DNA from 3 places in the Bradyrhizobium sp. TM102 genome. Region 1 is predicted to be linked to each of the others. Evidence: predicted binding sites of a transcription regulator. Region 1 holds the regulator's gene; each other region holds the start of a gene.
The links. Region 1 encodes PhoB, which activates phosphate uptake and scavenging genes when phosphate is short. Its sites were predicted from a motif close to TGTCATNNANCTGTCAT; they were not measured.
Positions count from the first base shown of each region.

Region 2: the regulator PhoB is predicted to act here: its motif matches at 1,236-1,252, upstream of GDN70_RS23040 (DUF47 domain-containing protein).
Region 3: the regulator PhoB is predicted to act here: its motif matches at 883-899, upstream of GDN70_RS14160 (YbhN family protein).

Region 1 covers NZ_AP021855.1:1,188,510-1,190,709, forward strand. Annotated here, with positions in the region: gene pstB (phosphate ABC transporter ATP-binding protein PstB) at 1-190, shown strand, start outside; gene phoU (phosphate signaling complex protein PhoU) at 202-918, shown strand; gene phoB (phosphate regulon transcriptional regulator PhoB) at 941-1,648, shown strand; gene GDN70_RS05515 (GcrA family cell cycle regulator) at 1,878-2,200, opposite strand, start outside.
Region 2 covers NZ_AP021855.1:4,790,386-4,792,585, reverse strand. Annotated here, with positions in the region: gene GDN70_RS23050 (branched-chain amino acid ABC transporter permease) at 1-168, shown strand, start outside; gene GDN70_RS23045 (branched-chain amino acid ABC transporter permease) at 170-1,138, shown strand; gene GDN70_RS23040 (DUF47 domain-containing protein) at 1,295-1,939, shown strand; gene GDN70_RS23035 (inorganic phosphate transporter) at 1,951-2,200, shown strand, end outside.
Region 3 covers NZ_AP021855.1:3,021,616-3,023,815, reverse strand. Annotated here, with positions in the region: gene GDN70_RS14165 (ferritin-like domain-containing protein) at 133-639, opposite strand; gene GDN70_RS14160 (YbhN family protein) at 1,071-2,153, shown strand.

The DNA of each region.
Region 1 (2,200 bases):
GATCCAGGAGCTGTCCGAGAACTACACGATCGCGATCGTCACGCACAACATGCAGCAGGCGGCGCGCGTCTCCGACAAGACCGCCTTCATGTATCTCGGCGAGCTGATCGAGTTCGACGACACCAGCAAGATCTTCACGTCGCCGAGCGACCGGCGCACGCAGGATTACATCACCGGCCGGTTCGGCTGAGGAGACGCGACATGGGTACTGAACATACCGCAAAAGCTTTCGACACCGACCTCCAGGAGCTCACCCGCCTGGTCGCCGAGATGGGCGGCATCGCCGAACGCATGATCGTCGATTCCGTCGGCGCGCTGATCCGCCGCGACGTCGCGCTCGGCCAGCGCGTCGTCACCATCGATGCCGAGCTCGACGCGCTGCAGAAGCGCATCGAGGAACGCGCGGTGCTCACCATCGCCCGCCGCCAGCCGATGGCGGTGGATTTGCGCGAGATCGTCGGCGCCATGCGCGTTGCGACCGACCTCGAGCGCATCGGCGACCTCGCCAAGAACATGGGCAAGCGCGTCGCCGCGCTGGAGACCGACTTCCATCCGCTGAAACTGTTCCGCGGCCTGGAGCACATGACCGACCTCGTGCAGCAGCAGGTCAAGTCGGTGCTGGACGCCTATGCCGCACATGATCTGCCGGCGGCGATGGCGGTGTGGAAGGGCGACGAGGAAGTCGACGCGATCTGCACCTCGCTGTTCCGCGAGCTCCTCACCTACATGATGGAGGATCCGCGCAACATCTCGTTCTGCATCCATCTGATGTTCTGCGCCAAGAACATCGAGCGGATCGGCGACCACGCCACCAACATCGCCGAGACCGTGTTCTACATGATCGAAGGCCAGGCGATCACCGACAAGCGGCCGAAGGGCGACATGACCACCTTCGCCACGACGGTCCCGAATACCTGAAGACTCAAGGAGCGACGACCCGATGGGCGCACGCATTATGGTGGTTGAGGACGAGGAAGCTCTCACCGAGCTGCTTCGCTACAACCTCGAAGGCGACGGCTATGACGTCGAGACGGTGATGCGCGGCGACGACGCCGACACCCGCCTCAAGGAGCACATCCCGGACCTGATCGTGCTCGACTGGATGCTGCCGGGCCTGTCGGGCATCGAGCTGTGCCGGCGGCTGCGGACCCGGCCCGACACCAAGCAGCTGCCGATCATCATGCTCACCGCGCGCGGCGAGGAGAGCGAGCGGGTGCGGGGACTTGCGACCGGCGCCGACGACTACATCGTCAAGCCGTTCTCGGTGCCGGAGCTTTTGGCGCGCGTGAAGGGCCTGCTTCGCCGCGCCAGTCCTGAGCGACTCGCGACAGTGCTGGCCTATGGCGACATCGAGCTCGACCGCGACAAGCGTCGCGTGGCGCGCTCGGGCCGGCCGATCGATCTCGGTCCGACCGAATATCGCCTGCTGGAGTTCTTCCTGGAGCATCCGGGCCGCGTGTTCTCGCGCGAGCAGCTGCTCGACAGCGTCTGGGGCCGCGACATCTACATCGACGAGCGCACCGTCGACGTCCATATCGGCCGCCTGCGCAAGCTGCTCAATCTCGGCCGCGAGCAGGACCCGATCCGCACCGTCCGCGGCGCCGGCTACGCGCTCGACGATCGCTTCGCGAAGGCGGAGCAGACGTAAGGTTTGCAGGCGTTGGGGTTTGGTGGGCTGCCGCCACATTCTCCGGTGTCGTCCCTGCGAAAGCAGGGACCCATAACCACAGGCAGTGGTTTGGCGAAGACTCGGAGTGACCATCTCGCGCAACAACAGCGCCCTGTGGTTATGGATCCCCGCGTTCGCGGGGATGACACCGAGTTGGTTGAGGCGCCGTCGTGTGACGGCTGCCGTCTTTGCGATCAGCTAAATCCACTCACCGCGGACCCGGCTTTGCCGGGGCACGCCGGCGATCCGCCGCCGGCTGATACGCGACGCGCGAGTGCTGGGCGCAGTAGGGCAGGCCGGACAGCGCCCTGCCGCCGCAGAAGAAGAAATCGGGGCTGGAGGGATCGCCGACCGGCCAATGGCAGGTGGCCTCGTTCAGCTCGAGCAGCGACAGCCGCTGGCTCATCGGCACCACGTTGTCGTAGGTGACCGGTTCGGCCTCCACCTCGACCTCGAAGGCCTGCGCCAGCGCGGTGTTGCCGCGCGCAATGGGGCGGGTCACCCGCATCATGTGCTGCGCGGGACGCGCCT
Region 2 (2,200 bases), 3.6 Mb from region 1:
GGCGGCATGGGTTCGATCATGGGCTCCATCATCACCGGCTTCGCGCTGGGCGTGATCGAGGGTCTGACCAAGTATTTCTATCCCGAGGCCTCCAACACCGTCGTTTTCGTGCTGATGGTGCTGGTGCTCTTGGTGAAGCCAACGGGATTGACGGGAAGGGCGGCCTGATATGACAACCCTGACGGACGACACGCTGCCGGTGACCCCTCGCGCGATGCGCGACGAGATGATCGCTTTCGTCGTGATGGCGCTGCTGCTGGCGTCGGTGCCATTCACGGGCGTCTACCCGTTCTTCGTGATGCAGGCGCTGTGCTTTGCGCTGCTCGCCTGCGCCTTCAATCTGCTGATCGGCTATGGCGGCCTGTTGTCGTTCGGCCACGCCATGTTCCTGGGCACCGCCGGCTATTGCTGCGCGCATGCGCTGAAGGTGTGGGCGCTGCCGCCCGAGCTCGGCATCCTCGTCGGCATCGCCGCGGCTTTCGTGCTCTCGCTCATCACCGGCTACATCTCGATCCGCCGCCAGGGCATCTATTTCTCGATGATCACGCTGGCGCTGTCGCAGCTGCTGTACTTCATCTACCTCCAGGCCCCGTTCACCCACGGCGAGGACGGCATCCAGGGCATCCCGCAGGGACACATGTTCGGCGTGTTCGATCTGTCCAAGCCGACGGTGCTCTATTACGTCGTGCTGGTGGGGTTCCTCGCCGGCTTCCTGCTGATCTTCCGTGTCATCAACTCGCCGTTCGGCGAGGTGCTGAAGGCGATCCGGGAGAATGAGCCGCGGGCGATTTCGCTCGGCTACCGGACCGACCAGTACAAGTTCCTGGCCTTCGTGCTGTCGGGAACCCTGGCCGGTTTTGCCGGTGCGCTGAAGGTGTTCGTGGCGCAGAACGCCTCGCTCACCGACGTCCATTGGTCGATGTCGGGCGAGGTCGTGCTGATGACGCTGGTTGGCGGCCTTGGAACCATCTTCGGCCCCGTGGTCGGTGCGTTCGCGATCATCGCCATGCAGCAATATCTCGCCGGCTTCGGCCAGTGGGTGACGGTAATCCAGGGCTCGATCTTCGTAATCTGCGTGCTCACCTTCCGCCGCGGCGTCATCGGCGAAATCGCGCATTACTTCCGGCGATCGCTCTAAGTAGCTGATTCAAAAGTGTTTTACTGCCCGCCTGAAAGCGGTGGATGATCCGGCTCCGCGGGCGTGAGATGACACGCGCGCGGATCGAAAATGGTCTATGACAGTTTCATGACGGCCCGACAGGGCCGGGCCATTTCCAACCGGTAGCCTACCCCCATGATGCGATGGTTTCGTGCTTTCCTTCCCAAGGAAGAACGGTTCTTTGACCTGTTCGACCGGCATGCCCAGACGGTGATCCAGGGCTCCATCGCGCTCCAGGGTATGCTGAACGGGGGCGAGGAGACGCCGGTCTATTGCCAGCGCGTCAACCAGTTCGAGAATGATGCCGACAACATCACCCGAGAGGTGCTGACGGCGGTGCGCCGCACCTTCATCACCCCGTTCGACCGCGGCGACATCAAGAACCTGATCACGTCGATGGACGACGCCATCGACCAGATGCAGCAGACGGCCAAGGCGGTGATGCTGTTCGAGGTCCGCACCTTCGAGCCGCCCATGCGCGAGATCGGCGGGCTTCTGATCGAATGCGCCAATCTGGTCGGCCGCGCGCTGCCGCTGATGCAGTCGATCGGCCCGAATGTCGCCATGCTGACCGCGATCACGGAGGAGCTCGGCAAGCTCGAGGGCCGCGTCGACGATCTCCACGACATCGGCTTGAAGGAGCTGTTCCTCAAGCATCGCGACGGCAATGCGATGGACTTCATCGTCGGCGTCGAGATCTACGACCACCTCGAGAAGGTGGCGGATCGCTTCGACGACGTTGCGAACGAGATCAACAGCATCGTCATCGAGCAAGTTTAGGACAGGCCGCTGTGGATGCCGCGTTGGGTCTTCCCGTCCTGGTCGGCTTGATCGCCGTCGCGCTGCTGTTCGATTTCCTGAACGGCCTGCACGATGCCGCCAATTCGATCGCGACCATTGTCTCGACCCGCGTGCTGCGACCGCAATTCGCGGTATTCTGGGCCGCGTTCTTCAATTTCGTCGCCTTCATGGTGTTCGGCCTGCACGTTGCCCAGACCATCGGCACCGGCATCATCGATCCCTCGATCGTCGATGCCCAGG
Region 3 (2,200 bases), 1.8 Mb from region 1:
ACCTCGGTTGCAGCCCCATGCGGAATATACGCTTCTAGCCTGCCGTCATGCTTCGATAACGACCGAACGATGACGTAATGCATGCAAACGCCGCGCGGACACCGCGCGGCGCCATGCTGGTCAAGCCTAAGCTTAGCTGGCCGCGCGCAGGTTCACCTTGCTCTCTGCGAGCTTGGTGAGCTTCTGGTCGGTCGCCTTCTCCTCCTCCAGCGTCTTGGCGAGCACGGTCGCGCAGTCGTTGCGGCCGAGCTGCTTGGCCCAGGCGATCAGGCTGCCGTAGCGTACGATCTCGTAATGTTCTGCGGCCTGCGCCGCGTTGATCAGGGCGGCGTCGAGCACCGCCTTGTCGGCGACTTCGCCGGCGGTCTCGTCGGCTTCCTCGATGATGCCGTCGATCGCCGGACAGTCGACCGCCTTCACGGGGACGCCGTGCATCTTGAACACTTCTTCGAGCCGCGCGACGTGCTGCTTGGTTTCTTCGAGGTGCGTCAAAAAGCCCTGCTTCAGCTGCGGATCGGTGGCCTTACTGGCCATCTTCGGCAGCGCCTTGGTCAGCTGCTGCTCGGCGTAATAGATGTCCTGGAGCTGATGCACGAACAGGTCGTTCATGGTTTTGATGTCTTTTGTGAACAGTCCCATCGTTCCGTCCTCTTCCGGTTTTGTGGAACACGAAGGCAGCGGCTTGCACGAAAAGCCGCTTATTCCACCATGTTCGGTTGCTGATGGGGCCCCAACGAGCACGCGGTATCGACGTTCCAAAAAAGACCCGGCTGGCTTGCGCTGGAACAATGCGGACGGCGCCGGCATCTGAAATCATGTCGGCATACGAAACGCGCGGGGCCGAGCCGGTTTCACGACTCATATGCTTAACGCGCCGCCGATGTGAACCGCGTATGACAAAAGTGACCGGTCCGACGCAGAACCAATTGTTGTCAAGGGCTGCACAAGCCGGTGTTTTTGCCTTAAATGAGCTGGATCATGCCCAGCGATCGATGCCTGCTTTTGGCCGTGATCGTACCCGACTGGCCAATGTCTGGCCGGGTCGGTCTTGCCCCCCGCCGGGAGGATGAATGCACGGACTGCTGCCCGCGCTGAAACGCGGCTTCAAGAGATGGATCGGCTGGCGACGGCTCGGAGTTGCCGCGAGCATCTTCATTATCGCCTTCGCGATCACCTCGCTGGTGCGGACCCTCAAGGGCATCGATACCGGGGTCATCCTGACTGCGTTAACCGAGATTCCCCGCGGCAGCATCGGGCTGGCGGCGATCTGCGTGTTCTTCGCGTTCTGTACGCTGACCTTCTACGATTTTTTTGCACTGCGAACGATCGGCAAGAAGCACGTTCCGTACCGCATTGCGGCGCTCTCCAGCTTCACGTCCTATTCGATCGGCCACAACATCGGCGCCACGGTCTTCACCGGCGGCGCAATCCGCTTCCGGATCTATTCGGATTACGGGCTGAACGCGATCGACGTCGCCAAGATCTGCTTCCTGTCGGGCCTGACCTTCTGGCTCGGTAACATCTTCGTGCTCTCGATCGGCATGGCGATCCATCCGGATGCGGCGTCCTCGATGGACCAGCTCCCCTCCTCGATCAATCGGCTGATCGCGCTCGGCGGCCTTGCCTCGATCGGTGCCTATCTGGTCTGGCTCTGCATGGGCGAAAAGCGGCGCGAACTCGGCCAGAAGGGCTGGAAGGTCGTGTTGCCGTCGGCGCCGCTGACGCTGGTCCAGATCCTGATCGGTGTGGTCGATCTCGGCTTCTGCGCCACGGCGATGTACCTGCTGATGCCGGCCAATCCGCCGATCGACTTCATGTCGCTGGCCGTGGTGTTCATCCTGGCGACGCTGCTCGGCTTCGCCAGCCATGCCCCCGGCTCGATCGGCGTGTTCGATGCCGCCATGCTGCTGGCGCTGCCCGAATTCGGGCGCGAGCAGCTTCTGGCGACGCTGCTGGTGTTCCGCATCCTCTATTTCGTGATCCCGTTCGGCCTCGCCATCTCCATCATGGGCACGCGCGAGCTCTGGATGAACGTGGTCGAGCCCTGGCAGGAGCGGCGGCGGCTGGCGGAGGCCTGCGCGCAGGCCAATCTGCCCAAGCAGGTGACGCCGATGGAGCGCGAGCGGATACTGCGCCAGGCCAACAAGCGGTAGGCCACGATCTGGACCCGGAGGGGTTGCGGGCGGCGGAGCAATGCTCT